4 regions of the Streptomyces sp. NPDC057963 genome follow, and region 4 is predicted to be linked to each of the others. Evidence: riboswitches for the same ligand, from Rfam matches in the RefSeq annotation. Region 4 holds a riboswitch; each other region holds the start of a gene.

Region 1 (7,630 bases), on a different contig from region 4:
CGCTGCCGGTGGAGTTCGAGCCGAGGCCCGCGCCGACGCGAGATGACGGACAGTCAACTCTGTGACTTCCACGTGATCTGCGCTGCATCGACTTGTGACACGCGTTCGAGTCCCGCTAGGTTCACCGTTCGACTCACCCGTCACTTGTCAGTCACACGGAAGGCATCCCCATGGGCTCCGCGAACGGCAGACACCGTCGCCCTCGTCAGGCACCCGCCATCGTCGTCGCCGCGGGCGTGACCGGATCGGCCATCGCCATCCCGCTGCTCGGCGCGGGCGGCGCGCACGCGGCCGACGCCAAGACCTGGGACCGGGTGGCCGAGTGCGAGAGCGGCGGCATGTGGAGCGCCGACCTCGGCAACGGCCTCTACGGCGGCCTGCAGTTCTCGCAGGAGACCTGGAAGGCGTACGGCGGCGAGTCGTACGCCGCCCGTGCCGACCTCGCCAGCCGCTCGCAGCAGATAGCCGTGGCCGAGAAGGTCCTGGAGAACCGGGGGCCGAAGGCCTGGCCCAGTTGTGCGGTCATCTCCGGCCTCGCGGAGGACGGGACGCTGCCGGGCGTCGATCCCGGGGTCGCGCCCCCCGCCGAGCCGACACGGAGCACGGAGCCGGCTGACGGCGCGTCGACGCCCCCGTCCGGGGACGCCACGCCGTCGGACGCCGCCCCGGACGCCGCCTCGGGCGGTACGGGCGGTAGGGGCAGCGCGGACCGTTCGAAGGGGGCGGGCGCCGCCCACGGGCCGGCGGGCAGGGCCGAGCCGTCCCGGACGTCTTCTGACGCCCCGTCCTCCGGTGCGCCCGACGCCTCGGACCCGACCGGCTCGGCCGACTCGACCGGCGGCACGAGTGGCAAGCACCGCGGCGCACCGGCCCCCGAGGAGGGCCGGAACGCGAACGGCGGCGTCGACCGCGAGTCGGGCCGGCATGCCTCCCGCGGTGACGGTGACGCGCGCGACGCGGGCGCGTCGACCGCCGACGGCACGTACACCGTCCGCTCCGGCGACAACCTCTGGGCGATTGCTGACGCACAGAAGGTCCCCGGCGGCTGGCCCGCGCTGTACGAGGTCAACAAGGATGCCGTCGGATCCGACCCGGACCTCATCCTCCCCGGCCAGAGCCTCGATCTCGACGTGAAGGCCGAGTGAGAGCGGTCTGATAATCGGCTGAAAGAGCCTCAAAATCTGGGGTAGTTCAGAGACCTATGTCCGCTTATGCGTAAGTGAGACATGGGTCTCTTTGCGTCAACTGGCGTGTCGCGCCCGGGGAGCCCTTCCGTATCGCCTCCCACCTGCGAAAACGACGGTTCCTCAGATGCAAGTAAGGGCTGATTGTCCGATGTGTCCATCTTTGAATGTAGGGGTTGCGTATGTTTACGGTCGGAACCGCTCGCACCGCGGGCCCCGTCGATCGTCACGCCGAATCCTGCCGTCGGTCGAAGGGAACAGACGCGTAAAGCGCCGTAGGCAGGAGCGGGGGACCCAGGTAAGCGCCGGGCCCGATCGTCGAAGGACGCATCAGGACCGGCTTGGGGTGAAGTCGCGTGCTAGGACGTGCGACCGGGCAACTCACTTGGCCCGAACCCGACAGCTCACCTCGTAGGCGTCGGTGAGGGGAAGTTCCATGCTGTTTTCCGGCAAGGGCAAGCACCGCCGCCCGTCCAAGGCCGTCCGCGTCGCCACGCTCGCCGGTGTCGCCGGTACCGCCGTCGTCGTTCCGCTGATGGGTGCGACCGGCGCCTCCGCCGCCTCCGTCGCCACCTGGGACGCCGTCGCCCAGTGCGAGTCCGGTGGCAACTGGTCCATCAACACCGGCAACGGCTACTACGGCGGCCTGCAGTTCTCGCAGTCCAGCTGGGCCGCCGCCGGCGGCACGCAGTACGCCCCCCGCGCCGACCTGGCCACCAAGGCCCAGCAGATCGCCACCGCCGAGCGGCTGCTCGACATGCAGGGTCCGGGGGCCTGGGGCTGCGCCGGCGCCGGCAACCTGACCAACGACGGTGTCAACCCGGGCGTCGACACCGGCTCCTCCTCGAAGTCCAGCTCCAGCTCCAGCGCCACCGGGCAGCAGAGCGCCCCGGCCGCGCCGAAGCAGCAGTCGCGGCCGGTCCAGCAGGCCCAGCCGAAGAAGGCCGAGCGCACCGAGGCCCCCGCCGCCTCCCGCTCGGACCGCTCCGCCGCCCCGCAGGCCGAGTCGAAGAAGACCGTCACCACCCCGACCGGCGAGAAGGTCAAGAAGGGTGACGGCGAGTACAAGGTCGTCTCCGGCGACTCCCTGAGCGAGATCGCCGCCGAGCACCAGGTCGAGGGCGGCTGGCACCAGCTGTTCGAGCTGAACAAGGACATCGTCAAGGACGCCGACCTGATCTACCCGGGTCAGCAGCTGCACCTGACCAAGTAGTCCAGGCTCTCTCCTCCCTGAGCACCCCGGCCCGGCGCGCATTCCCCCGTACGCGCCGGGCCGGGGTTTCCCGTGTCGCGCACCACCACCGCGAGGTGCCGGCGCCGCCACGCGCCGCCTCCGCGAGGCGCGCCACCTCTGGGTGATCGTTCAACTGTTGTAGTTACTGACCAGTAAAATTCTGACTGTTTGTCTGCTTACGCGCGCCCTTGGGTCCTTTTTCGTCCCAGGGGACGGGCGGTCGTCGGGCTGAGCGGGCCGGGCCGGTTAGGCTCTTGTCGCAAGGCCAAAGTGACCCTGCACAACCAGTGTCATATCCCAGAAGGAGATGCCTCGTGCCGTCCATCGACGTCGTCGTAGCCCGGGAAATCCTCGACTCCCGGGGGAACCCCACGGTCGAGGTCGAGGTTGGCCTCGACGACGGCAGCACGGGCCGTGCTGCCGTCCCGTCCGGCGCCTCCACCGGTGCGTTCGAGGCCATTGAGCTTCGCGACGGTGACCCCAACCGCTACCAGGGCAAGGGCGTCGAGAAGGCCGTCCTCGCCGTGATCGAGCAGATCGGCCCGGAGCTCGTCGGCTACGACGCGACCGAGCAGCGGCTGATCGACCAGGCGATGTTCGACCTGGACGCCACCGAGAACAAGGGCTCGCTCGGCGCCAACGCCATCCTCGGTGTCTCGCTGGCCGTCGCCCACGCCGCCTCCGAGGCCTCGGACCTGCCGCTCTTCCGCTACCTCGGCGGCCCGAACGCGCACCTGCTGCCCGTTCCGATGATGAACATCCTCAACGGTGGGTCGCACGCCGACTCCAACGTGGACATCCAGGAGTTCATGATCGCCCCGATCGGCGCGGAGTCCTTCTCCGAGGCCCTGCGCTGGGGTGCCGAGGTCTACCACACGCTGAAGAAGGTCCTGAAGACCAAGGGGCTTTCGACCGGTCTCGGCGACGAGGGCGGCTTCGCGCCGAACCTGGAGTCGAACCGCGCCGCCCTCGACCTCATCGTCGAGGCCATCAAGGAAGCCGGCTACATCCCGGGCAAGGACATCGCGCTCGCACTCGACGTCGCCGCGTCCGAGTTCTACAAGGACGGCACGTACGAGTTCGAGGGCAAGTCCCGCTCGGCCGCCGAGATGACCGAGTACTACGAGGAGCTCGTCTCCGCGTACCCGCTGGTCTCCATCGAGGACCCGCTGTACGAGGACGACTGGGCCGGCTGGAAGGTCATCACCGACAAGCTCGGCGCCAAGGTGCAGATCGTGGGCGACGACCTGTTCGTCACCAACCCGGAGCGTCTGGCCCGCGGCATCGAGGAGGGCTCCGCCAACGCCCTGCTCGTCAAGGTCAACCAGATCGGTTCGCTGACCGAGACCCTGGACGCCGTCGAGCTTGCCCAGCGCAACGGCTTCAAGTGCATGATGTCCCACCGCTCCGGCGAGACCGAGGACGTCACCATCGCCGACCTCGCCGTCGCGGTGAACTGCGGCCAGATCAAGACCGGCGCCCCGGCCCGCTCGGACCGTGTCGCCAAGTACAACCAGCTGCTGCGCATCGAGGAGATCCTCGACGACGCCGCGGTGTACGCGGGCCGCTCCGCGTTCCCCCGGTTCCGCTCCGCGAACTGACGAGCACGGCGCTCCGCGAACCGGCGGGCACGGCGCCCTGTGAACTGAGCACAGGCCCGTCAGGGGCCAAAGGCACCGGCCTCCGTCCGTCCCCGCACTCGGTCCCGTACCGTGTGCGGGGACGGACGTGCGTAATGGGGAGGCGGAGACATGGCCGCGAAGGACCGGGACCGGTTCTCCACCGCGACCCGGCTGCGGCTGCTCGGTGAGCAGACCGCGGCCCGCGTCTACCGCTCGCAGACCCGCCGTCAGGCCCGCCGCTCCCGGCTCACCGGCCGGGCGGCCTTCCTCGCCCTCGTCGTCTGCTCCCTGGTGGTCGCGCTTGCGTACCCGATGCGTCAGTACGTCTCGCAGCGGGACGAGATCGCCGACCAGGAGCGCCTGGCGCGGGAGGCCCGGACCCGCACCGAGGAGCTGCGCGACGAGAAGGCGCGCCTCCAGGACGACGCCTACATCAGGCAGCTGGCCCGCAAGCACCTGCACTACCTTCTTCCCGGGGAGACCGGTTACACCGTGATCGACCCCGACGCGGTCAAGGAGCGCAACGGCGACACGGACGGGTCCGGCCGGCCGTGGCACTCCAACCTCTGGGACGGCGTCGACAGCGCCGACCGCGACTGAACCCCTTCTCATCCCTCTGCAGAACCGCAGTTCGAGCAGCCCGATCAGAACCTAGGCAGGCATGGAAACCCCCCCTCCGCAGACCGAGTCCACCGCGCCCACCGAGGCGGACATCGCCGCGTTCCAGCAGCAGCTGGGCCGCCCGCCGCGCGGGCTGCGCGCGATCGCGCACCGCTGCCCGTGCGGCAACCCGGACGTGGTCGAGACCCAGCCCCGGCTGGAGGACGGTACGCCGTTCCCGACGACGTACTACCTGACGTGCCCGCGTGCCGCGTCCGCGATCGGCACGCTGGAGGCGAACGGCGTCATGAAGGAGATGACCGAGCGCCTCGGCACCGACCCGGAGCTGGCCGCCGCGTACCGGGCCGCGCACGAGGACTACCTTGCCCGGCGCGACGCCATCGAGGTGCTGGAGGGCTTCCCGAGCGCGGGCGGCATGCCGGACCGGGTGAAGTGCCTGCATGTGCTGGTCGGGCACTCGCTGGCCGCCGGGCCCGGGGTGAACCCGCTGGGCGACGAGGCGATCGCGATGCTGCCGGAGTGGTGGCGCAAGGGGCCGTGCGTCTCGCCGTGCGGCGTGCCGGAGGAGAAGAACGGCTGGACCGTCAAGGAGTCGGAGGGCGGGCACTTCGCGTTCCGGCCGGCCGATGGCGCGCCGGACGAGGGCTGACCGTTCTGCGGGGGCTCGCGCCCCCGGACCCCCGCTCCTCGATCGCCGGAGGGGCGTGATTGGGGGCTGCGCCCCCGGACTAGGAGCACCCATGACCCGCGTGGCCGCCATCGACTGCGGTACCAACTCCATCCGCCTGCTCGTCGCCGACGCGGACCCGTCCACCGGTGAGTTCGCCGAGCTCGACCGGCGGATGGAGATCGTCCGCCTCGGCCAGGGCGTCGACCGCACCGGCCGGCTCGCGCCCGAGGCCCTGGAGCGGACGTTCGCCGCCTGCCGCCAGTACGCGGAGGTGATCAAGGAGCACGGGGCGCAGAGGATCCGCTTCGTCGCCACCTCCGCCTCCCGTGACGCGGAGAACAGGGACGAGTTCGTCCGCGGGGTGCTGGACATCCTGGGTGTCGAGCCCGAGGTGATCAGCGGCGACCAGGAGGCGGAGTTCTCCTTCACCGGCGCCACCAAGGAGCTCGCGGGCCGCGACCACCTCGCGAAGCCGTATCTCGTCGTGGACATCGGCGGCGGCTCCACCGAGTTCGTCGTCGGCGACGACCACGTGCGGGCCGCGCGCTCCGTGGACATGGGGTGCGTCCGGATGACCGAGCGGCACCTCGTGCGCGACGGTGTCGTGAGCGATCCGCCGGCCCCGGAGCGGATCGCCGCGATCCGCTCCGACATCGACGCGGCCCTCGACCTCGCCGAGGAGAGCGTCCCGCTCACCGGCGCCGCCACCCTCGTCGGCCTCGCCGGGACGGTCACCACGGTCGCCGCGATCGCCCTGGGGCTCGACGCGTACGACTCCGAGGCGATCCACCACTCCCGGATCTCCCTCGACCAGGTCCGGGAGATCACCGGACGGCTCCTCGCCTCCACCCACGCCGAGCGTGCCGCGATCGGCGCGATGCATCCGGGACGGGTCGATGTGATCACCTCCGGGGCGCTGATCCTGCTCGCCGTGATGGAGCGGACCGGGGCCCGGGAAGTCGTCGTCAGCGAACACGACATCCTCGACGGAATCGGCTGGTCGGTCGCCTAGACCCGCTCCCGCGGCGGTGGCCGGCGGCGGGCACCGGCCCCTGGGAAGGCCGGTGCACGCCGGCCTTCCCAAGGGGTGCGAGAACGGTGCTCATACGCATTTTGGCCTGCACTTTTGAGCTGGCGTGGGCCACCCGGGGGGCGCTTCGCGGGACACGTCGCGACGAAGTTCGTGAACTTCTTCACAAGGAATTCGGCCCCGTGGAGGGCAGTTCTGGTCCGTATGGGCATCCAGGGCCCCTCGCGGGGGCGTTCCGTGTCGATACGGGACCGTTCCGGGCGCGTTGCCGGCGCGTGAATCGGGGCGGTGGTTCACCTCGTCCGGAGGCTCAAGGTCCAGCTCACAGGCGGTGAGCAACGTTCGCCACCATGCCGTGGTTCCCCTTCGGCGCCATGACCTCGGTCACGCGGGCGGCGGAGTGTAGCAGAGGGTGGGCGATACCTTGTGAAGGGGCTCACGAGCCCGCCCTCCGAGGGGGGTGGATACTCGATGGCATGAGCACCACGGAGCGTCCCAGGATCCTCGTAGTAGGCGGTGGGTACGTAGGCCTGTACGCAGCTCGACGCATTCTGAAGAAGATGCGCTACGGAGAGGCGACCGTCACGGTCGTCGACCCGCGCTCGTACATGACGTACCAGCCCTTCCTCCCCGAAGCTGCTGCCGGCAGCATCTCGCCTCGGCACGTCGTCGTCCCGCTGCGACGCGTACTGCCGAAGGCCGAGGTCCTCACCGGCCGCGTCACGACCATCGATCAGGACCGCAAGGTCGCCACGGTCGCGCCGCTCGTCGGCGAGGCCTACGAGCTGCCCTTCGACTACCTGGTCATCGCGATGGGCGCGGTCTCCCGCACCTTCCCGATCCCCGGCCTCGCCGAGCAGGGCATCGGCATGAAGGGCATCGAGGAGTCCATCGGTCTGCGCAACCACGTCCTGGAGCAGCTGGACAAGGCCGACTCGACGACCGACGAGGAGGTCCGCCGCAGGGCGTTGACCTTCGTCTTCGTGGGTGGCGGGTTCGCCGGTGCGGAGACCATCGGCGAGGTCGAGGACATGGCCCGCGACGCGGCGAAGTACTACACGAACGTGAAGCGCGAGGACATGCGCTTCATCCTCGTCGACGCCGCCGACAAGATCCTTCCCGAGGTCGGCCCGAAGCTGGGCACCTGGGGCCGGGAGCACCTGGAGTCCCGTGGTGTCGAGATCTTCCTCTCGACCTCCATGGACTCCTGCGTCGACGGTCACGTCGTGCTGAAGAACGGCCTGGAGGTCGACTCCAACACGATCGTGT
Region 2 (7,630 bases), on a different contig from region 4:
GTGGGCAAGGTGCTCGACGACGGCGGCACCGGTTCGGAATCCTCGATCATCGAAGGGATGGACTGGGCCGCGCACTCGGGGGCGAAGGTCATCTCCATGAGCCTGGGCGGCGGGGAAGGCGCCGACGGCACCGACCCCATGGCGCTGGCGGTCAACGAACTGACGGCGCAGACCGGCGTGCTGTTCACCATCGCGGCGGGCAACAGCGGCCCCGCGGCGACGTCCGTCGGCTCACCCGGAGCCGCCGACGCGGCCCTGACGGTCGGCGCCGTGGACTCCACCGACGCAGTCGCCGACTTCTCCAGCCGGGGCCCGCGAGGCGGTAACGGCGGGCTCAAGCCGGAGATCACCGCGCCGGGCTCGCGGATCGTTGCCGCCCGCGCCGCCGGCACGACGATGGGCACACCGGTGGACGGCTCGTACACCACCGCGAGTGGCACCTCCATGGCCACGCCGCACGTGGCCGGCGCCGCCGCGATCCTTGTGCAGCGCCACCCCGACTGGACGCCGGCCCGATTGAAGAGCCAGCTGATCAGTACGGCCAAGACCACCGCTGCCACCTCCGTCTACGCCCAGGGCGCCGGCCGCGTGGACGTGGCACGCGCACTCCGGCAGCCCGTATCGGCCAGCGGCACGGCCGACTTCGGACTGCGGGACTGGGACGCCACCGCCCCGGTCGGGAAGAAGATCGAGTACGTCAACGACGGCGACCAGCCGGTCACCCTCGCCCTGAAGGTCGAGAACGCGGGCGAGGAACTGCCGGCCGGAGTGCTCAGCCTGGGAGCCGACTCGGTGACCGTGCCGGCGCACGGCACCGCCGAGGTCGGCCTCACCCTCAACACCGTCGGCGTGACGACCGGATCCCACGGCGCGCACGTCACCGCGGTCTCCGCCGACGGGCGGACGGCGGCAGTGACCGCGGTCGGCTTCGGCCGGGACGTACAGCGCTTCGACGTTACGCTGAAGGTGCTCGACCGCGACGGCAAGCCGACGAGCGGCATCGCCGCGGTCACCGCCTGGCGGCTGGACCGCTCCGAACTACCCGAGACGTACCCGGTCGCAGCGGACGGGACCGTCGTGGTGCGGGTACCGCGCGGCGAGCACGCCTTCATCTCGGAGATCTTCCACTACAACTCCGACTGGAGCCGGCTTGAGGAGTACACCTACGCCGCCCAGCCGGGCACGGTGATCGACTCCGATCGGACCTTCACTCTGGACGGTGCCAAGGCCGGCCCGGTCACCATGACCACCTCCCGGCCGACGGAGACCAACCGAGCCCGCGTCGGTCTGAACTTCCAGGCCGTGGACGGTGGCCTCATCCACGACCGCGAGACGTGGCTGGACGGCGAGACGGCCGTGTACTCCATCCCGTCGCAGACCGCGAACGAGCGCTTCGAATCGCGCGTCGGCTGGTCGCTCGGCGCACCCGCACTCGACGCCCGCCTCGTCGGGCACGGCAACCGGACCCTGGACGCGGCCTACTTCGAGGGCTGGACGGGCTCCGCACGTATCGACGGCACCCGCGTCCTGCGCGTGGCGAAGGCCGGAGAGAACGTCCGGGGCAAGCTCGCCCTGGTGAAGCGGAGCGCCGAGCGCACGGCGGGAGAGCAGGTCGACGACGCCGCGAGCGCCGGTGCGCTCGCCATCCTCATCTACAACGACATCCCCGAGAACTGGCTCACCGGCAACTGGGGCCCAACGGCCACCAAGATCCCGGCGATGACCCTCTCCGGCACCCAGGGCGAGAAGCTGGCGGCCCTGGACAACGCCATGATCAGGATCTCCGGTACGGCGGTGAGCCCGTACTCCTACGAGCTGCTGAAGTACCGCAAGGGTGGCATCCCCGCCGACCAGCGCTACCGGGTACGCAACGAGGAACTGGCCACCGTGGACTCCTCGTTCCACGCCTCGACGCCGGCCACCGAAGGCGGATACGCCCGGCTGACGCGCTCGCCGATGCAGCCGACGGCGTACTTCGGCTTCGATCGGGTGGTCCTGCCGCGCTCCCGGACCGAGTACGTCTCCGCGGACGTGCCCACCTGGGAAGCGGTGAAGGCAGGTCCCGTGTGGACGTCTGACGGCTCCTGGAAGATGACGAACGCCTCGACGCTCAAGGCCGGACAGCGCGTGCACCGCGACTGGAACAAGGCCGTGGTACGCACCGCGCTGCCGGACGCACAGTCCAATGCGGCCGTTCGGCAGGGCGATGTCGGTGTGGTGGCGTCGGGCGGTCTGCTCGACACCGCGCCGGACCAGTCCTTCTCCGCCGAAGCCGGCAGCGACAAGGCGCTGTCCACCGTCTACCGGGACGGCCAACTCCTCGGCAGCATCGGTTCGGCGCCCGTCGCCTTCCCGATGACGGCACAGCGCGCTGAATACCGCGTGGTCACCGACGTGCAGCGGGACGCCCCCGGCTGGACGACCTCCACCAAGGTGCGCACCGACTGGCGATTCCACTCCGAGCGGAAGGAAGGACTGACCCTGCTCCCCGTCCTGTCGGTCGACTACCGACTCGACGTCGACCAGGCCAACAGCGCCCGGCCGCATTCCACCACCCGCATCGGACTGGGCGTGCGCTACCCCAAGGGCCTGAATGGTCTGAAGCTCGCCGGGGCGAAGCTGTGGGCCTCATACGACGACGGCGCCAACTGGCGGCAGGTCCGCCTCGACGGCGGCCTCAACGGCACGATCGGCAACCCCGTGAACGCGGGCTTCGTGTCGCTGCGCGTGCAGGCCACCGATGCCGATGGCAACACCATCGAGCAGACGGTGACCCGCGCCTACCAGATCCGCCGCTGACCGATGCCGGGGCGCCTGCACCGTAGGCGCCCCGGCGTGCGCGCCCAGCAGTGATGCCCTGCCACTGGTGGTTCCGTCGGCGTTGACCACGGTGAGCCCGGACATTCCTTCCCGACCGACGCGGCGACGTCGGCCTTGCTCGGTGACCTGTCGTCAATCACCAGGGAAGGTGCGTCCTCCCGGCCGATCCACAGGTTCTGAGCATTGCTCCCGTGTGAGTCTGGAGCGAATCTGCTGGTCGGTGCGCTTGGCCGTGCTGGCGGGGTGACCGAGCGCAAGCCGTACCCGAGCGACTTGTCCGTCGGTGCCTGGGGTTCGGAATCGTTCCGCCCAGCGGGGGCTGTACCAGCCGGTGCTGTGCGGGCTGGTTGCCGCTGCCTTGTACCTCCAGTCCTCCGCCGCTTCGAACGTCGTGGTGAACGCTGCGACTCGGGAGCCGGTGCCATCCACGAGATCCGCCCGCTGCCGGCTGTCCGCGGTTTCGCCGTCCCCGACCGGCCCGGCATCCCCCTGCGCACCCCGGCAGCTGTGGTCCGGGGCCGACCGGCCCGGCAGATTGCACGACCAGACCACGATGCGCATCGAAGGCATCGTCGAACAGCTGTGTCTGCATCCGCAGGTCAAGGCGAAGGTCGACGAGGGATACCGGGGCCTGGCCAACGACTTCCCCAACCAGGTCCAGGCACCGCCACGCAAGCCGAAGGACAAAGTGCCGCTGGGCGAGAACTGCGCCTGGCGCGAAGCGCGCCGACGGCGGTCCTCCGCGCGGATCTGCGTGGAGCACACCATCGGCGAGGAGAAGAAGGGGCGGCCGCTCCAGCGATACCCCGGCCGACGCGAGTCCCACGCCGCCATCGCCGGACTGGTCTCCGACCGCGCGGCCCGCAGGCCCACCCGGCGGCACACGAGCACCGAACCCGTGCTCGCCCGGAAGGCCGCCTGCTGATCATCCACCGGCCGACCCGCCAGGCCGGCGCGCCCAGACTTCAATCGCGTACCGAGTCGTAAGCGGGTGTACGTCCACCCGAGCCCCGAGGACCTCCGCGTCGCCTCGGACCACCTCACCTCTCTACTCGGTTTCAGTGAGGGCGAAGCAGCCTGATGATCAAGACGTCTAGAGAGATTACGAGATTTCCGCCCTCGGCGAACAGCCAAAACGGCCTCTGACCTGGGACTTTTAGTGGATCACCAGGATCATGCTCCATCATAACCTTCTGTACGTCCTGTACATTTTTTACAGAGGCTTGCGCAGACCCCGCTTGCGCAAAAGCCGTACAGATCCCGGAGGAAAGGCACCGTCCATGCTGTTCCACCCCGCCGCCCGCTACGTGCTGCCCGAGTTCACCGAGCGCACGAGCAACGGGACCCGCACCCTCGACCCGTACTCCAAGCTGCTCGCCGAACGGATCGTCTTCCTCGGTACGCCGGTCGACGACACCGCGGCCAACGATCTGATCGCCCAGTTCATGTATCTGGAACACGCCGCCCCGGACCGGCCCATCGCCCTCTACATCAACTCCCCCGGCGGCTCGTTCGGGGCCATGTCCGCGATCTACGACACGATGGAGTACCTCACCTGCGAGGTGGAGACCTACTGCCTCGGCCAGGCGGGTTCCTGCGCGTCGGTGCTGCTCGCGGCGGGCGCTCCCGGCAGGCGGCACGCACTGCCCAGCGCCCGGGTCATCGTGCAGCAGCCCGCACTCACCGAGCCGGTGCAGGGCCAGCCGTCCGATCTGGCGATCGAGGCCCGGGAATGGGAACGGGTCCGCGAGATGCTCATCACACTGCTGACCCGTCATACCGGCCGCGACGCCGAGCAAATCGCCACCGACATCGAGCGCGATCTCATCCTCGATGCCCCGGGCGCCAAGGCCTACGGCCTGGTGGACCACATCACGGAGAACCGGAAGTCGTCGCTCCCGCCGCACGGCACGCGGTGAACGCCCGATGCAGCCGCCAGAGTTGCCGCCGCTCCCCGCACTGACACGCGCCGAGGGGGAGTTCATCGACCGCTATCTCGAAGTCCTCGACCAACTGGGCCGCATCAACCCGGCCCACGGCAGCGACACCTACAGCGCCCTGCGGGCCGCACAGGCACTGGCCTCACGGGCCGGCGCACTGCGGGACGCCCTCGTGTTGATGCACGAGCGCGGCGAGGCGCGGATCCACGCCGCCACCCTGGCGCGGGCGCTGCGGGTACTGGACGGGGAACGGCGGGCCGGACGCGTCACCGTACCCCCCGCACCGGCAAGTTGATCAGCCGGTTCTTCACCGGGCCCCGGCACCGCCCGCCCAACTCCCCCCACCCCGCCCGAGGGGTCAGCCAACTCCCCTTCGCGACACGCCCGGTGGCCACGTCGGAATTCCTCGCTCTTTCGGCGTAGAGAGTCCCCCTCACGAGCGATATCTCAACTTGCGTTTTTCGGATGAGCAGTGGACGGAATCCTTGATTCCGCCCTGGTGCGGGACCGGTCCGAGTGACCGCCAGGGCTCCCCGAAAGCGTCGGCTCCACCCGAACGGATCAGTCGTGAGGAGCCTCACAAATCGCTGTTTCCCCTCGGAAATCCGGCAGTCGGTGAGTCAAGATCCCTGGGACGACAAGCCCCCGCCACCGCGGCGGGGCGGTCCGGGCGGACGCCGAGTCCTGCCGCCGCCCGGATGACTGGTCGACAGAAGTGGATCGGCAGGAGTGGAGGACCCGAGCACAACGGGTCGACCGGATCAACGGTCGGCCCTCGGGGTGAAGCCGCCGAGCGCGGCCGGGCAACTTCGCCAGCCCGAACCCGACAGGTCATCCTTCACAGGCGGCTGACGAAGGGTTGCGCATGACTGCGCAGGTTCATGTCCCGTCTCTGCTCGCCCGGGCCGGCACGGCCTCGGTTCTGACTCTGGCCGCCGTCGGCGGCACCATGCTCGCCCCCGGCGCCGCTCCGGAAGCCCAGGCAGCGACTCTCTCGGTGAAGGCGCTCAAGGTCGCCGCTTCCAAAAAGGGTTCGCCGTACGGCTGGGGGGCCACCGGCCCCAACCGCTTCGACTGCTCGGGCCTGACGTCCTATGCGTTCAAGAAGGCGGGCAAGAAGCTCCCCCGCACGGCCCAGCAGCAGTACAACAGGACCCGCCACATCTCGGCCTCGCACAGGCAACGCGGCGATCTGGTCTTCTTCCACTCCGGCCGCAGCGTCTACCACGTCGGGATCTACGCCGGTCACAACAAGATCTGGCACTCGCCGAGGACCGGCGCGGTGGTCCGGCTGGAGAAGATCTGGACGAAGCGCGTCTACTACGGGCGGGTCCGCCGGACGAGCCCGGCCTCCGGCGCCGGTCCGCCCTTCTCGGCGCAGCGGAACCTCGGCACGGAGGGGCCTCAGTGCACCAGGGGACCCGACACCAGCACCAGCCCCAACGCGGTGAGCGCCGCGCCGCTGCCGCCCTCGATGGCGCGGGCGGCACGCGGCCGGCGCAGCCACCGGCCCATCCGGTCCACCAGAAGCGCCACGGCGGGGAACCAGACCAGGGCGAGCAGCACGACGATCACCGCGAGCAGCAAGGTCCTCGGGAGCGGCGGCTGCCCGTCGGGAACGAACTGGGGCAACAGGCTCAGGAAGAGCACCGGCGCCTTGGGATTGAGGGCATTGGTGAGGAACCCCTGACGCAGCGCGCGTAGGGATCCCCGGCCGGCCGGTTCGTCCGCGGTCCCCTCCGTGTCCGTGGTGGTGCGGCGCCGTATCGCGTACAGGGCGCTGATGCCCAGGTAGAGGACATAGGCCCCGCCGAGCAGCTGGACGGTGCGGAACAGGACGGGCACCGCCACGAGCACCGCGGCGAGCCCGGCGACGGCAAGCGCGGTGTGCACGAGGAGTCCCCCGGCAACGCCCAGCGCGGTCGCCACCCCCGCCGACCGGGAGGCGAGCGCGTTGCGTACGACGACGGTGAAGTCCGCGCCCGGCAGCGCGACCATGCCCGCGGCGACCCCGGTGAAGGCGATCAGTTGTGCGTCCATGGGTCCACCCTGGACCAACGGAGCCTTTAGCGTGTACTTGCAATCTTCTGGGTCTGCCAAAAGGAACGCTTCATGTACGACCCGACAAGGCTCGCGGCGCTGGTGGCGGTCGCCGAGGCCGGATCGATCACCCGGGCCGCCGCCCGCCTCGGCTACACCGCGCCCGCCCTCTCCCAGCAGCTCGCCAAGCTGGAGCGGGAGGCGGGCGCCGCGCTGCTGGTGCGCCACCACCGGGGGGCGCGCCTCACCGCGGCGGGAGAGCTGCTGGCCGGGCGCGCCCGGCGGATCCTCGACGAGATGGACCGGGCCCGTCACGAGCTGGCCCGGCTGTCCGGGCTCTCCGGCGGGCGCCTCCGGGTCGGTACCTTCACCACCGCGGGCATCCATCTGCTGCCGCCGGTCCTGAGCGCCTTCCGCCGCGCCCACCCGGACGTGGAACTGGCGGTCACCGAGTACGAGCCACCGGACGGCGTCGCCGCGGTGGCCGCCGGCGAGGTCGACCTCGCGCTGACCCACGTGTACGAGCCGGCACCCCCGGCCGCCTGGCCCTCCGGCGTCTTCGCCGAGCCGCTGCTGGTCGAGGAACTGGTCCTGATCACGGAGGTGGGGCAGATGCTGGCCGAAGGCACCGGTCGGCTGCCGGTGACGGAGCTCGCGGGACGGCCGCTGATCAGCAGTGCGCCGACACATCCGCCGCGTCGCGGGGTGGAACAGGCGCTGGCCCGGGCGGGGGCGACACCCGCCGTGGTCTGCGAGTCGCCCGGCTACGCGCTGGTCTGCGCGCTGGTCAGCGCGGGCATCGGGATGGCGGTCGTCCCGGAGATGGTCGC
Region 3 (7,630 bases), on a different contig from region 4:
GATCTGCTCCCAGCCGAGGCCGTCGATCAGGAACACGCAGTTCCGGTCGGCGGGGGTGAGTTCGGGGATCGCCGCGGTGAAGCCGGGCACTCCCTGTCCCGCGGCGAGCGTGGGCAGCAGATCGGCGAGCGAGCCGCTGCCGTACTCGGGAACGGGGGCGGTTTCGACGGGGAGCGGGACGGGGTCCTGCCAGGCCGGCTGGGCCATCAGCGGCCGGTCGCCGCGGTCGCGGCCGTGGCTTCGGAGAGGGACTGCGCGAAGGCGAGGGTCTGGCGCACGGTGTCCGGGCCGTCACCGGCCTCGCTGACCCGCAGGCTCAGGTCGTCGGCGGTGGAGCTGCCGGTGTAGCCGTGGTCGGCCTCGCAGTTGGGGTCGCCGCAGGCAGCCGGTTCGAGATCGATGCGGGAGACCGCGCCCCAGCCGATGGTGAGGACGACCTCGCGGGGCAGCGTGCCCGGTACGTACTTCTCCGGATTGGCCACGACGCGGCTGACCACGACCGACGAGATCCGGTCGAGCTTGACCGACTCCGTGGAGGTGGTGGCGTACGGCGTCGGAGAGCTGGTGTCCGCGTTCTGCTCGTCGGTGTGACTGACGATGAAGCGGGTGTCCGTCAGGACCAGGACCGTGACGTGGCGGCGCACCTCGTTGGAGTCGAAGGTGGTCTCCTGATGCACCAGGTACGAAGCGACCGGCTCACCGCCCACGGCGGCCTCCACCGCCTCGGCCACGAGGGCCGGGTAGTAGCCACTGCGCTCGATCGCCGTGCGCAGCCCCTGGGTCGTCGTACCGGTCTTAGCCATGAGGACCATCCTACGGGGGACGGATGACTGCCGGGGACGTCGTCCGGCAGGGCGACCGGGGCCCGGCAGGTGAGGAGACCGGCGCGTTCGCGGCCGTCCTGCGGCCGGGGACGGAGCGATGGCGTTCGGCCGGTGGCCGGTCAGTAGTTGGGGAGGCGGCGGGGCCCGAGGTCGGTACGGGCCGGAGGCGGCGAGAGCCGGACGCTCGCGCCGAGAACGGTCAGCCCCTGGGGGGAGACCACGACCGGTTCCAGGGCGATGGAGACGACCTCGGGATGGTCGTCGACCAGCCGGGACACCCGCAGCAGCAGCTCTTCGAGGGCCGCGGTGTCCACGGGCGCCGCGCCCCGCCAGCCGAACAGCACCGGGGCCGCCCGGATGGACCGGATCAGCTCGGCGGCGTCACGGTCGGTGGCCGGAACGAGACGGTGGGCGGTGTCGCCGAGGAGTTCGGAGGGCGCGCCCGCGAGCCCGAAGGAGAGGACGGCGCCCGCCGCCGGATCGATCGTGGCCCGCACGACGGTGTCGACACCGCGCGGCGCCATGGCCTGGACGACCGGTCGGAGTTCGGTGGGCTTGCCGAGCAGAGCGGTCAGTTCCCCGTACGCCCGGCGCAGCGCGCTCTCGTTGGCGAGGTCCAGCCGGACACCGCCGAGATCGGCGCGGTGGCGGAGGTGGGGCGTGGTGGTCTTGAGCGCCACGGGATAGCCGAGCCGCGCCGCCGCGGCGACGGCGGCTTCCGGGTCGGGGGCCGGCAGGGTCGGCCGTACGGTGATGCCGTAGCGGCCCAGAAGTTCGCCCGCCTCCTCGTGCGCGAGCGGCCTGCCCCGCGGATCGGGGTCCGGGCCGAGCAGGGCATCGATCAGGCCGGCGGCGCCCTGTTCGTCGATGGTGTCGTCGAGGAATTCGGGCACCTTGCCGGGCACGGCCGCCTGCCGTCGCCACTGCGCGTACCTCACCGCTTCGGCCAGGGCGCGCACGGCCCGCTCGGCGGCGGGGTAGGCGGGGATCCGGCCGGCACGGGTGCGGGGGCCGGAACCGGGGCCGGATCCTGCGCCTTCCCGGACGTCGGTGCCTGCCTTGCCTTCCGGGCCTGCCTTGCCCTCCGCGCCGGGGTCGGCGGTGGCCGTGCCGGGGGCGGCGGCCGAAGTGGTGTGCGCCGGGGCGGGGCCGGTCCGGGCTTCGGCTCCGGCGCGCGAGGGGGGCGCGGCCGAGGAGGACTGCGTCGAGGGGCGCTGCTGCGCGACCGTGCTGGTGGCCGCGGCGAGCGCCTCCGCCAGGCCGCCGATCTCCACGTGGACGACGGCCACCGGCTTGGCGGGGCCGGCCGCCGCGGCCGCGTGCAGGGCGGTCGCCAGTACCTCTCCGTCGCCCGGTTCCGCCTGGCCGTCCTCACCCACCCACGGGATGGCCGTGACGACCACCGAGTCGCAGCCGTCGTCGGCGAGGGCCTCGGTCAGGGCGTCCCGGAAGTCCTGCGGGGTCGCGGCGGTGGTGAGGTCGAGGGGCGGGCGCGGGCGGAGCCCCTCGGCCAGGCAGGCGTCGTACGTGAGCAGGCCGAGCGACTCGGAGTTGCCGAGGATCGCGACCCGCGGGCCCGCCGGGAGCGGCTGGTCGGCGAGGAGCAGGCCCGCGTCGACCATTTCCGTCACCGTGTCGACCCGGATCACGCCCGCCTGCCGCATGAGCGCGGAGACCGTCGCGTCCGGGATACGGCTGACCGGTACCGCGTGGCCGGGCGGGGTGGATCCGCTGTGCCGGGCGCCCTTCACCACGACCACGGGCTTCACCGCCGCGGTGCGCCGTGCGAGGCGGGTGAACTTGCGGGGGTTGCCGAGCGATTCGAGATACAGCAGGGCGACGTCCGTGTCCGGGTCCTCGTACCAGTACTGCAGGAAGTCGTTGCCCGAGATGTCGGCGCGGTTGCCCGCGGAGATGAAGGTGGAGAGCCCGGCGCCGCGCCGGTAGAGCCCAGAGAGCAGCGCGATGCCGATCGCTCCGGACTGGGTGAAGAGGCCGATGCGTCCGGGAGCGGGCGGCTCGGGGGCCAGGGAGGCGTTCAGCCGGACGGCCTCGGCGTTGTTGATGACGCCGAAGGCGTTCGGTCCGATGATCCGCATCCCGTACGAGCGGGCCTGGCGGACCAGCTCCCGCTGCCGTTCCCTGCCCTCGGCTCCCCATTCGGCATACCCGGCGGAGAGCACGACCAGCCCCTGGACACCGTGCTCGCCGCAGTCGGCGACGGCCTCGGGAACCCGGTCGGCCGGGACGGCGACGACCGCGAGGTCGACCGGTTCGCCGATCTCGCCGATCGAACGGTGGGCCGGGACCCCGTCGATCGTGCCCTGGTCGGCGGCGAAGGCGCGGTTCACGGCGTATGCACGACCGGTGAAACCGGCCCCGAGGAGATTGCGCAGGACCGTGCGGCCGACCCCGCCGGGTGTGCGGCCGGTACCGATGACGGCGACGGAGCCGGGGGCGAGCAGCCGTTGTACGGAGCGCGCCTCGGCCCGCTGTTCCCGGCCGCGCTGGACGGCGAGGGACTCGGCGGTGGGTTCGAGGTCCAGGGTGAGGTGGACGGAGCCGTCCTCGAAGCTGCGCTGCTGGGTGTACCCGGCATCCCGGAACACCTTGATCATCTTGTTGTTGGCGGGCAGCACCTCGGCCGCGAAGCGGCGGATGCCGCGCTCCCGGGCGACGGCCGCGATGTGTTCGAGGAGCGCCGAGGCCACGCCCCGGCCCTGGTGCGCGTCCTGGACGAGGAAGGCGACCTCGGCCTCGTCGGCGGGCGCGGAGGCGGGCCTGCCCCGCTCGTCGATCCGGTCGTAGCGGACGGTCGCGATGAACTCGCCGCCGACCGTGACCGCGAGCCCCACCCGGTCGACGTAGTCGTGATGGGTGAAGCGGTACACGTCCTTGTCGGACAGACGGGGGTACGGAGCGAAGAAGCGGTAGTACTTCGACTCGTCGGAGACCTGCTCGTAGAAGCTGACCAGCCGTTGGGCGTCGTCCGTGGTGATGGGCCGGATCCGCGCGGTTCCTCCGTCGCGGAGGACCACGTCTGCTTCCCAGTGGTCGGGGTACGCGTGATGCGGACTCTGCTCCGGCGAGGGCTGCATGGGCAAAGACTACGACTCCGTCAGCAGTCGCGTAGGCCCTGGGGCCGGGGCAGTCTGAGGGGGCCGAGCGGCGGTGCGGCACGGGCTGTAACGCCTGCCGCGGGTCGGCCGGAGCATCGCGCACTGCGTGAGAGACTGGTCTAGACAACTATTGATTCGTGAAGGGCAGAACCATGGCTGAGCGCCGCGTCAACGTCGGTTGGGCCGAGGGCCTGCACGCCCGCCCCGCTTCCATCTTCGTCCGTGCCGCCACGGCTTCCGGCGTCCCCGTGACGATCGCCAAGGCCGACGGCAACCCGGTGAACGCCGCCTCCATGCTCGCGGTGCTCGGTCTCGGCGCGCACGGCGGCGAGGAGATCGTGCTCGCGTCCGAGGCCGACGATTCCGAGGCCGCCCTGGACCGCCTGGCGAAGCTGGTCGCCGAAGGGCTCGACGAGCTGCCGGAGACGGTCTGACCCGTTTCCTGCCCTCCCCTCAAAGAGCCGCGACACCCTTGACCGGGTCCGCGGCTCTTTCGCATTCCCGGTCCGGACCGGGCAAATACATTCCCGTGCGAAAAGGTAATTCGGGCAGCCTGAAGAAAGCCCCACGGAATGGCAGCTCTTTGTATACGGCGTAATGGTTAATGCCGGTCGCCTGTGGCGTTTACGGGATGTTACGGAGCCCTCACCGGGCCGGTGCGGGAGGCGGCGGGTCCGCGTTCCGGCCGGTCGGTGCGGGATGCCGCGGGTCCGCGTTCCGGCCGGTCGGTGCGGCGCAGCCGGTGCGCGGCCGCGGCCCGTTCGGCGTGCTGGGCGGCCATCGCCCTGGCCCGTTCCGCGTCGCCGCGCGCCACCGCGTCCACGATGGCTCCGCGTTCGGCCCAGCAGTCCGCCGGGCGGGCCGGCTGCTCGACCTCGTACATCCAGGCGATCTTGTGCCGGAGCTGGGTGAGCAGCGCGATCAGGCCGGGGCTGCCGGAGGCCTGCGCCAACGTCTCGTGGAACCAGCCGCCCAGCGAGCGAAGATCCTCCCTCTCACCCCGCCCGACCCGCTCCTGGCCGAGCCCGACCAGGCCGCGCAGCACCTTGAGATGCGCCTCGGTGCGGCGGTGCGCGGCACGTGCGGCACCCAGTGGCTCCAGCAGCATCCGGACCTCCAGCAGGTCGGCCGCCTCCTGTTCGGTGGGCTCGGCGACACAGGCGCCCGCATGCCGCCGGGTGACCACGAACCCCTCGGACTCCAAGGTGCGCAGCGCCTCCCGTACCGGCACACGGGAGACCCCGTAACGGCGCGCCAGCAACTCCTCGGTGAGCCGGCTGCCGCGTTCGAAGACACCGGAGACGATGTCGTCACGGATTGCCGTGCATACCGAATGCGCGGGAATGTGCATGCCCGAACCTCCGCCTCGATCCCCGCGGAACGCGGCCGGCCGACGCCTGTTCCGCGACTCTATTCCAATGCGGCCGCATTTCCGATGCCGGGCAGAAATTCATGAATATCTTTTGGCCACGGACGGCGCGGCGGGCAGGAACCACGGGAGGGCGCCGGAGCCGGGCACTGCGGGTCGGCACGGCGGGCCGGGCCCGGCGGGCACGGCACGGCACCGCGGGCACGGCACGGCACCGCGGGCACGGCACGGCACCGCGGGCACGGCACGGCACCGCGGGCACGGCACGGCACCGCGGGCACGGCGAAGGCCCCGGCGTATCGCCGGGGCCTTCGAAGGGGTGCTGCGGGGGCGTCGGTCAGACGTTGACGCCGTGGGCGCGCAGGTATGCGACGGGGTTCATGTCGGAGCCGTACGAAGGCGTGGTCCGGGCCTCGAAGTGGAGGTGCGGGCCGGTGGAGTTGCCGGTCGAACCGGAGAGGCCGATCCGCTGTCCCGCGCCGACGCTCTGGCCGACGGAGACGCCGATCGAGGAGAGGTGGCCGTACTGCGTGTACGTACCGTCCGTCATCCGGAGCACGATGTTGTTGCCGTACGCGCCGCCCCAGCCGGCCTCGACGACCGTACCGGCACCGACGGCGACGACGGAGCTGCCGGACGCGGCGTGGAAGTCGATGCCCGAGTGGCTGCCGGACGACCAGAGCGAGCCACTGGACTTGTAGCCGGTGGTGACGTACGAACCGGCGACCGGGAGCTGGAAGGCTCCCAGGCGGGTGCGCTCGGCGGACCGGGCGGCGCGCGCCTTCTCGGCGCGCGCTTCGGCCTCGCGCTTCGCGTCGGCCTTGGCCTTCGCCTCCGCCTTCTTCTTGGCTTCGGCCCGCTTCTGGGCCTCCGCCTTGCGCTGAGCCTCCGCCTTCGCCGCGGCATCGGCCTGGCGCCGCTGCGCGTCGGCCTGGGCGTCGATCTGGCCGGCGAGGGCGCTGTCGATGGCGATGACCTGGTTCAGGCCGGTCTCGCTGACGGACGCGTCCGCGGCGAGGGCCGGCGCGGCCATGCCGCCGACGACGCCGGTGGTGGCCAGGGCCGCGACGCCGGCGATCTTCGCGCTCCTGCACGTCAGTCGGCTCGGGGCACGATGCTTCCCGGTGGCACGGGTGAACGCCATGAAGTGGCTGGTCCTTTCCTTCCTTCTCGCCTACCGGGTTAGCTGACGGGTTCGGAGCAGGAAGGTCTCCTACGGACGCCCCGGCCTCACCGAGGCCCAGACATCCGATTCACCCCAGGGACTGCGTGGGTCCCCGGCTCCCCAGGCTCGCGCCTGACGGGGACTCGGCGATGGCTGCCCGGTGCGTCGCGGATGCGGCGTACGAGTGACGGACAGCCCAGCCGACGCTAAGCGGGGTCACTTTCATTCACCAAACGGACAGGCCGTTTTGTAGCGCATCCCACAGGGCAGACAGGCAACCCCTCCACCAGAACGGACAAAAAGGAAGGCTCCAGCGAGATCTCGCTCACAGGAGCCTTCCTCTTGTCCCGGTATGTGGACACATGACACCGGATGGTGGGCCAGCTGGGGGGCCGAGCGGCGCAGCCGACACTCGGTCCGCCCCGTCGGTCCTCCGCCGGAAGAGGCGGCCGAGCGGTGAGGCGGCACGGGCGGACCGCCACCGGCGGACCGCCACGCGCAACGGGCCGGCCCGGTCAGCCGGCGACCACCGACACCTCTCCGATGCCCAGCGCCCGGACCGGCTCCTCGATCTGCGCCGCGTCACCGACGAGGACCGTGACCAGCCGGTCGCCCGGGAAGGCGCTGACCACCGCCGCGGTCGCCTCGACCGTGCCGGTCTCCGCGAGCCGGGCATAAAGATGCGCCTGGTAGTCGTCCGGGAGGTGCTGCTCGACCTGGTCGGCGAGGGTGCCTGCGACGGAGGCCGCCGTCTCGAACTTCAGCGGTGCGACACCCACGAGGTTCTGCACGGCCGTCTCGCGCTCCTCATCGGTCAGCCCTTCGGCCGCCAGGGTCCGCAGTACCGTCCACAGGTCCTTCAGCGCCGGTCCCGTGGACTCCGTGTCCACCGATCCGCTGATGGCCAGCATCGCGGCACCGGTCGGCCCCGCGGCGGAGTCCGGGGCCGACGACCGCAGCACCTGGGCGAAGGCCCGCACGCCGTAGGTGTAGCCCTTCTCCTCGCGCAGCACCCGGTCCAGCCGGGAGGTGAGCGTGCCGCCCAGGCAGTACGTGCCGAGCACCTGGGCCGGCCACACGCTGTCGTGCCGGTCGGCGCCGATCCGGCCGATCAGCAGTTGCGTCTGCACCGCGCCCGGCCGGTCGACGATCA
Region 4 (7,630 bases):
GCTGTCCACCTCGAACCGGCGCCCACTGCCGCGGAATTCCCCGTTGAGACCCAGGTCGTGGAACATGGCGCCGATGTAGAGGAGCTCCGGGTCGTAACTCAGCCCCTTGTTGCGCCCCTGCAGGCCGCCGAAGAAGTAGACGCGGCGGGAGTGGTGGTAGATCAGGTCGTCTGCCGCGTCGCGGACCAGCTCGGTGGCTGCGGCGGCCAGCGCGGTGTCGGGCACCGTCACGCCGCAGGCGGCTGGGAGATCGGCGCTGCTGGGCATGTGGACTCCTTCATCGTGGACGCGTCGGCTCTTCCTACCCGATTCTTCGGGCTGCGGCCCTCCCCGCCCGGTCAGTGGCCGGCGGCCTCGTCCCGGTCCGTCGGGGAGAGGTGGAGATGGGCCAGGTCGTGCGGGACGGGGCCGTCGGGGCGGAAGAGGGGCGCGCTCTCCCCGTCGGCAGCCGTGGCCGGGGCGTCCGTGAGGCGCAGACGTGTGCGCAGCCGCCCGTAGAAGTCGTGCGGGCCGAGCCTGACGACGCGCAGACGGTGCGTGGCCGCGTACACCCCGAGCCAGTCCCCGGCGTCCAGCACGCCGCGCAGTTGCCCGTCGATGGTGACCGCGCCCTGCCCCGAATGGGGCAGGACCCGCACCGCGACCGGTTCGTCCGGCGCGGTGACCACGGTGCGGTCGAAGGTCATGTGCGGTGCGACGGGTGTGAAGACGACGGCGTCCATGCGGGGTGAGACCACCGGCCCGCCCGCGGCGAAGCTGTAGGCGGTCGACCCGGTGGGCGTGGCCATGATGACGGCGTCGGCCGAGTACGAGGCAAGGAGACGGCCGCTGATGTAGACGCCGAGACTCACCTGCCGGTCGCGTGCGAGCTTCTCGACGACGATGTCGTTGAGGGCCATGACATCCAGCGCCACTCCCCAGCCCTCCGCCCCGGCCTCGGCCTCCCGGTCGACCTGGGGAGGCGGCAGCATCGGGCGGCGTCCGTAGCCCATCAGCGCATCGATGTCCTTGGGCACTTCCAGCACCCGGGAGGCCCTCATCGTCAGCGTCATGCGCTCCTCGATCTCCGCCCGTCCGCGGTGGACGGCGTCCAGTGCCCGGACGACGTTCTCGACCGGCACCTCGGTCAGGAAGCCGACCCGGCCCAGGTCGATCCCGAGGACGGCGCCCTGGTTCTTGGCCGCGATCCGGGCGCCGCGCAGGAAGGTCCCGTCGCCTCCGAGTGTCACGATGAGGTCGGGGTTGCCCGCGACCTGGGCCTCCTCCCGTCCGCCGCGCCGGCGTGTGTCCTCGCGCCACACGTCGATGTCCGTGCACGGAATGTCGTCGCGTGCACACCAGTCATGGACGACGCGCGCCGCGGCGACGGCCTCGGGATGGCCCTGGTGGACGACGACTCCCACCCGCTCGACACTCATCTCGCTCCGACTCCCCGCGCTGCGTCCTGGTGACTGTGACGATGTCCTGTCTCCACCTTGACGCCGCACGGGTGCGGCCGCTCGGTCGCCGGGCCGCCCTGCCGTCCGCGGTCAGGCGATCGGGCCACCGGGGAACGCGGCGGGAGGCGGCCGGGGCCATGGCTCCCGCCGCCTTCTCGTCCGGCCTGCGGACCACCAGCGGCGCCACCGCCCGGCCATCCGTCTCCCGGCCCCCGACCGCGTGGCGGCCGGGCCCGCCCGGTCGTCCGGTCAGCTCTGTACGTCCTCCGGAATGCTGACCAGCCAGCGGGTGTCCTGGCGGGGCCGCAGATAGAGCGCCCAGTAGAGCGTGGCGGCAGCGGTGATCCCGCCGGTCCACAGCAGGTACTCGGTCTCCTGCTGGGTCAGGATGTACGCGAGCACGGCGATGAGCAGCAGCGGGATCGCCGGCCACAGCGGCATGCGCCAGGCAGGCGCCTCGCGGTGCGCACCGCGGCGGCAGAGCAGGGCGGCGACCGCGACCAACAGGTACATGCCGGTGACGGAGACGCCGGTGACGCCGTACAGGGTGTCGAGGTTGACGAAGCAGAGTGCCGCGCCGGGGATGCCGACGACCAGGGTCGCCACCCACGGGGAGCCGAAGCGGCCGAGCCGGGCCAGGGCGTTGTTGATCGGTTCGGGCCACGCCTTGTCCCGGGCGGAGGCGAACAGGACCCGGGAGTTCTGGATCACCATGACGATGCCCGCGTTGATGATCGCGAGGGCGACGCAGAGGCTGACGAAGGTGCCGACGGCCGAGTTGGACCAGGCAGCGACCATGGTGTTCAGGTCGCCCGAGGTCAGGGCCGCGAGGTCCGGGGCGCCCAGCGTGATGGCGATGACCGGGACCAGGATGACCGCCGTGGAGATGGCGAGGGTGGCGAGGACCGTACGGGCCACGTTGCGCCGCGGATTCTCCAGCTCCTCCGAGAGGTAGACCGCCGTGGAGAAGCCCTGGGTGATGAAGAGCGCAATCGCCAGCCCGGACACCACCATCATCGCGGTGACCGTGGAGCTCGTACCGCCCGACGAGGCGACCGAACCGTGCACCAGCGCGGAGGCTCCGCGCTCGGAGTGCGCGAAGCCGAGAACGGCCACGACGCCCGCCGCGATCACTTCCAGGACGAGGAAGATCCCGGTGATCCACGCGTTGGCACGCAGGTCCAGGAGTCCGGCGAGGGTGGCGAGCACCATCACTCCGGCGCCTGCGGCGGGGGCCGGGATGTGCACGAGGGGAGCGAGGTAGTCGGCCGTGCCCATGGCGATGACCGGGGGAACGATCATCACGACCAGCAGGGAGAGCACGAAGACGAGCCATCCGGCCAGCCGTCCCGCCATGGTCGACACCATGGCGTACTCGCCTCCCGCGCTCGGGATGAGGGTGCCCAGCTCCGAGTAGCAGAAGGCGACCGCGATGCAGAGCAGCGATCCGACGGCGATGGTGAGGGCGGTGTAGGTGCCGAGGCTGGAGAACAAGTCCGGTACGACCACGAAGAGCGTCGAAGCGGGCGTCACGCAGGAGAGCGTGAGCAGCGTTCCGCCCACGACGCCGATGGAGCGCTTGAGCTTCTGCGGAGTGGGGCCGGTCGCGGGGGCGAGCGCCTGGGGAGCGCTGAGCGTTTCGGTCATCGTGCGATTCCGATCAAAGGTGCGGTGTCTGAGCACGGGAGCGGTATCGCCTCCAGACGAGGACGTGGTGAGTGGTTTCGTCGCTCCCAGCGCGACATGCAATCCTGACGAGTTCCGCAGGTCAAGAGGTGTTCACCTACGGAATTCGTTGTTTCGGCGAGAAGATCTGACGGTTTGGCGTTAAGAATGCGTTATTCCGCTGAGGATCGGCGGGTACGGGAACCGCAGCCGGACCAGGTGGAAAGTTTCGCCCGTTCCAGATTCCGGAAGGGTGGGGGCACCCCGGAGCGCCACGGAGCATGGAGGGCCGCCGGCGCGCACCCATGTGGCTGCGGGTGCGCGTCCCTGGACTTGATGCCAGCCTGGAGGCATGGCTTGGGCGTCATGGACGACTCGTGGTGTGTTCTCCGGGCACGGTGGCGTGCTGACGGACGAGGCCGGCGTCCTGTCCGGGGATCTGACGGTTCACACGACCTGGGCCGATGACACGGCCCAGGTGACTGTGCAGTACACGGGTGCGATCGACTGGTTCACCATGTCGGGCAGTCCCGTGTCGTGCTGCTCGGAGGACGACAGCCGGCGCCTTCACGACGCGGTGGTGAAGTCCGTCCGGGAAGGAGCGGCTGCCACGGTTCCCAGGCCGCCGCCGGAGTAGCCGATGCGCGGACCGCTCCCGGCCGTGTCCCTCCCGGCCGTGTCCCTCCCGGCCGGACTGCTGCCCTACGGGACAGCCCTTAAGGTCTCCTGGATGAGCAGAGCTTTCAGCGGCTGGACAGAGCAAGCATTCGACCTGCTTCTGCAGTTGGAGGGGACCCCTTCGCAGGAGGCGCGCGAGAAACGCCGAAAGGACCGGGAGCACCTGGTCCGCCAACCCATGATCGCGTTGCTGAACGAGGTGGCCGACGCGGACGGGGCGTACGAGGACTTCTCCGTCTGGGGGTTCCGCAAGGACCCGTGGTGGTGGCAGCACCAAGTGGCGGTGATCCGGATCGCGCGCAATGTCGAGATCGGCCTGCGCTTCGACCTCGACGGGCTCCGGATCAAGGGCGGCTGGACCTACCCGGACCCGGGGCAGATCCCGTTGTTCCGCAAGGCGGTTGCCGCGCAGGAGAGCGGCCCCGGGCTGGTGCGCGCCGTCGAGGCGCTGGCAGCGCGGGGGTACGAGGTCACCGGTGACCTGATGAAGCGCGTGCCACGCGGCCATGACGCCGGGCATCCCCGCGCCGACTACCTCCGGTACCGCTCGATCTCCGCCACCCGCCCCCTCGGCGGGGACTGCGCGCAGCACACGCCGGCGCTGGCCGGTGCCGTGCTCGCGGCGGCAGAGGAACTGGAGCCCCTCCTCTCGTGGCTCGCCGGCCATGTGACCGTTCCCGGCCCCCGCCGGGCCGTGTAGCGCCACCTCCGTACGCTGCCCGCGCATGCGTGCGGGGCGGGGCCCCATGCCCAACGGCCCGTCTCGGGACGGCAGTCCGGCGACGGATGGGCGCGGGTCGGGAGTTCCGTCTTTCCACGCATGCGGGACTACGGCCGGAAGGCGGTCCCTGACCGGCGGGTGCGGTCCTTCGCGAGCGGCCTCTGTTCCGGCCTCTCGCCACCCGTCGGTCCTGAACCGCCGTCGGCGCCGTTGCGCGTCAGTAGGCCCCGAACACGTTGTCGATCGAGCCGTACTTGGCGGCCGCGTAGTTGCAGGCCGCGGTGATGTTGGCAACCGGGTCGTAGCTGTCCAGCGACGTACCGGGCACGTGGTAGGCGCGGAACGTCGGGTCGATGATCTGGAGGAGACCCTTGGACGGGGTTCCCGCGACGGCGTTCGAGTCCCAGTTGTTGACGGCCCGGGGGTTGCCGGAGGATTCACGCATGACGTTGCGGTGGATGCCGTTGTAGCTGCCGGGGATGCCGCGCTCGGCCATGACGGCCAGCGACTTCTTGATCCAGCCGTCCAGATTGTTCGTGTACGTGGCGGGCTTGGCGGCCGGTGCGGCAGTGGTGGCCGTCGCCGGCACCGCGACGCCGTTCACGGCGGATACGCCGGTGGAAACGCGAGACTCCGCCTCGGCGCCGATGGTCAGCTTCATGCCGGGACGAATCACGGCGGGGTTGCCGCCGATCACGCCTCGATTGTCCTCGTACAGCTTCTGCCAGCCACCGCTGACGGAATGCCCCCGCGCGATCTTGGAAAGGGTGTCGCCCACGGTCACGGAATAGACGGTGGGCGCGGCCTTCCGGGCGGATATTTCCTTGACGGCGGCGGACGGCGCCGCGGCCTTTTCGGCGGCGACCGCCTGGGCCGGCGCGGCCGAGGCGAAGCCCGCGCAGATCAGCGGAAGCACGAGAGCGGCCCCGCCCGTGGTCGCGGCGATGAAACCGCGGGTCAGCGAAGTGTGCTTGCGACGATAGGACTTACCCGTTGCGGGCATGGCGAATTCCTCTCCGTCGCCTACGAGGTGAGCTGTCGGGTTCAGACGGGAGATGTCTGGCCGCAGGAAACTGCGACTTCACCCCGAGCCGTTCCGGATACCGGTTCGGCGGCCTACCTGGGTCCCCCGCTCCTGCCGTACGCGATCGGGTCGGTTTCTCGGACGGCGGCAGGATTCGGCGTTCCGTCCGGATTGACGGTGACCGTAGGCGAGAAACACCGAATGGAACAAGCCCCTATTTTTTGATCACAATTCATTTGCAAGATCGAATCACGGAAAGGCAGTAATCCACCTCACACCGCATTGCTGATTTTCCTTGCGCAGAAGGGAACCGAGGCGCACGCCACGACCCCCTGAACCTTGAACGTGACTCACACCACACAATTCGCAAAAGGTGCATTTCAGGCATAGGCCAAAAGCTGCAATTCACAACAGACTCCCCTTTATCGACCAAGAGGGTGTACTAGGCGAAACCGCCCATATGGGAACATTCACCCGTTGACTCGCACGCTCTCGCTCCGGCGCACCGCCCCCGGGCCGATCGCACCCGGAAGGACCGGCCGGCGGTCCACCCGTGTCCCTCCCCCACACGGCACAAGACTTTGCCTTCCGCCCTCCGCCTCGCTATCGTTTCGGCCGTCCTGTTGTCTCCGATTGAGGTGGACGTTGCGCATCTGAGGTTCGCGATCATCGCGCCGTACGACTCCGGTCGTACGCCCGTCACGCAGTAGCAGTGTTTACCCCTGCCCGTGACCCCGCGTGGATGCGACCTCGGTGCATGAGCCGTCCCTCGATCTCTCGGACCGCCGCACCCTTCCCCTGTCGGTCGCTGCGTGGTGCTCGCATACGAAGCCCCCATTCACCGTGCTCACGACTGCGAGGATCACCATGGCGACACCCACCGCCCCCAGCGCCTCCCTCACCTGCTCCGCCCTGTCCTTCCAGTGGCCGGACGGCACGACCGTCTTCGACGGACTCTCCTTCGGTATCGGCCGTGGCCGCACCGGTCTCGTGGGCGACAACGGCGCGGGCAAGTCCACACTGCTGCGCCTGCTGGCCGGCCTGCTTCGCCCCTCCCAGGGCTCGGTGACCGTCGGCGGCAGCCTCGCCCACCTCCCTCAGAACATCACCCTCGACACCTCACTGCGGGTGGACCAGGCCCTGGGCATCGCCGAGCGGCGCGACGCACTGCGCGCCATCGAGGCCGGGGATGTGGACGAGAAGCACTTCGAGACGATCGGTGACGACTGGGACGTGGAGGAACAAGCCCTCGCGACACTCGGCTCACTGGGGCTCGGGGGCCTCGAACTGGACCGCACCGTCGGCCAGATGTCCGGCGGGGAGACCGTCCTGCTGCGCCTGGCCGCACTGCTGCTGGAGCATCCTGATGTCCTCCTGCTCGACGAACCGACCAACAACCTTGATGTGTTCGCGCGTCGCAGGCTCTACGACGCCGTCGACAACTGGCGCTCCGGAGTGCTGGTCGTGGTCAGTCACGACATCGAACTGCTGGAGCGCGTGGACCGCATCGCCGAACTGCGCGCCGGATCCGTGAGCTGGTACGGCGGTGGCTGGTCCGCCTACCAGGAAGCCCTCACCACCGAACAGGAGGCCGCCGGGCGGATGTTGCGGGCCGCCGAGGCCGACGTACGCCGCCAGAAACGCGAACTGGAGGAAACCCATGTGAAACTGGCCCGCCGCCAGCGCCAAGGCAAGAAGGCGGAGGTGGACGGGGGCCTGCCGAAGATCCTCGCCGGCCGCCGCAAGCGGTCCGCGCAGGAGTCCGGGGGCAAGCTGCGCGGCCTCCACGAGGAGCGGTTGAGCGAGGCGCGCGAGCGCCGCGAGGAGGCCGCGGACGCGGTCCGCAACGATGCCGAGATCCGCGTGAGCCTCCCCCACACCGCCGTTCCCACCGGCCGCACCGTGCTGAGCCTGCACGAACTTCGCCCCCGGTTCGGCCGACTGCTCCAGGGCAGCCTCCATGTGCACGGGCCCGAACGGATCGCACTCGTCGGCCGCAACGGCGCCGGCAAGACCACGCTCCTGCGCACCCTCACCGGCGAGCTGGCTCCACTGTCCGGCGAGGCCAGGACGTTCGTACCGCTGCGCTTCCTTCCCCAGCGG

What was found. A riboswitch is a leader RNA that binds a small molecule or an ion and turns the genes downstream of it on or off. The one in region 4 is predicted to bind cyclic di-AMP.
Positions count from the first base shown of each region.
Region 1: another riboswitch for cyclic di-AMP. It lies ahead of ACFVT1_RS15995 (transglycosylase family protein); the one in region 4 lies ahead of ACFVT1_RS07920 (transglycosylase SLT domain-containing protein).
Region 2: another riboswitch for cyclic di-AMP. It lies ahead of ACFVT1_RS26415 (C40 family peptidase); the one in region 4 lies ahead of ACFVT1_RS07920 (transglycosylase SLT domain-containing protein).
Region 3: another riboswitch for cyclic di-AMP. It lies ahead of ACFVT1_RS36065 (M23 family metallopeptidase); the one in region 4 lies ahead of ACFVT1_RS07920 (transglycosylase SLT domain-containing protein).

Region 1 covers NZ_JBHVPX010000006.1:83,400-91,029, reverse strand. The annotation lists gene ACFVT1_RS16005 (cytochrome P450) at 1-65, shown strand, start outside; gene ACFVT1_RS16000 (transglycosylase family protein) at 171-1,145, shown strand; cyclic di-AMP (ydaO/yuaA leader) riboswitch at 1,446-1,617, shown strand; gene ACFVT1_RS15995 (transglycosylase family protein) at 1,621-2,397, shown strand; gene eno (phosphopyruvate hydratase) at 2,733-4,019, shown strand; gene ACFVT1_RS15985 (septum formation initiator family protein) at 4,170-4,640, shown strand; gene ACFVT1_RS15980 (DUF501 domain-containing protein) at 4,702-5,310, shown strand; gene ACFVT1_RS15975 (exopolyphosphatase) at 5,402-6,343, shown strand; gene ACFVT1_RS15970 (NAD(P)/FAD-dependent oxidoreductase) at 6,838-7,630, shown strand, end outside.
Region 2 covers NZ_JBHVPX010000012.1:53,844-61,473, reverse strand. The annotation lists gene ACFVT1_RS26435 (S8 family serine peptidase) at 1-2,799, shown strand, start outside; gene ACFVT1_RS26430 (hypothetical protein) at 3,374-3,745, shown strand; gene ACFVT1_RS26425 (ATP-dependent Clp protease proteolytic subunit) at 4,104-4,739, shown strand; gene ACFVT1_RS26420 (hypothetical protein) at 4,747-5,055, shown strand; cyclic di-AMP (ydaO/yuaA leader) riboswitch at 5,436-5,622, shown strand; partial or broken gene ACFVT1_RS26415 (C40 family peptidase) at 5,626-6,096, shown strand; gene ACFVT1_RS26410 (LysE family translocator) at 6,165-6,800, opposite strand; gene ACFVT1_RS26405 (LysR family transcriptional regulator) at 6,873-7,630, shown strand, end outside.
Region 3 covers NZ_JBHVPX010000028.1:42,939-50,568, forward strand. The annotation lists gene ACFVT1_RS36040 (alkaline phosphatase family protein) at 1-207, opposite strand, end outside; gene ACFVT1_RS36045 (DUF5998 family protein) at 207-803, opposite strand; gene ACFVT1_RS36050 (GNAT family N-acetyltransferase) at 944-3,922, opposite strand; gene ACFVT1_RS36055 (HPr family phosphocarrier protein) at 4,096-4,377, shown strand; gene ACFVT1_RS36060 (GntR family transcriptional regulator) at 4,578-5,294, opposite strand; gene ACFVT1_RS36065 (M23 family metallopeptidase) at 5,650-6,456, opposite strand; cyclic di-AMP (ydaO/yuaA leader) riboswitch at 6,470-6,636, opposite strand; gene ACFVT1_RS36070 (M16 family metallopeptidase) at 6,993-7,630, opposite strand, start outside.
Region 4 covers NZ_JBHVPX010000003.1:182,103-189,732, forward strand. The annotation lists gene ACFVT1_RS07895 (HD domain-containing protein) at 1-267, opposite strand, end outside; gene ACFVT1_RS07900 (NAD(+)/NADH kinase) at 339-1,418, opposite strand; gene ACFVT1_RS07905 (APC family permease) at 1,689-3,086, opposite strand; gene ACFVT1_RS07910 (hypothetical protein) at 3,457-3,741, shown strand; gene ACFVT1_RS07915 (DUF2461 family protein) at 3,835-4,482, shown strand; gene ACFVT1_RS07920 (transglycosylase SLT domain-containing protein) at 4,721-5,506, opposite strand; cyclic di-AMP (ydaO/yuaA leader) riboswitch at 5,511-5,697, opposite strand; partial or broken gene ACFVT1_RS07925 (ATP-binding cassette domain-containing protein) at 6,395-7,009, shown strand; partial or broken gene ACFVT1_RS07930 (ATP-binding cassette domain-containing protein) at 7,130-7,630, shown strand, end outside.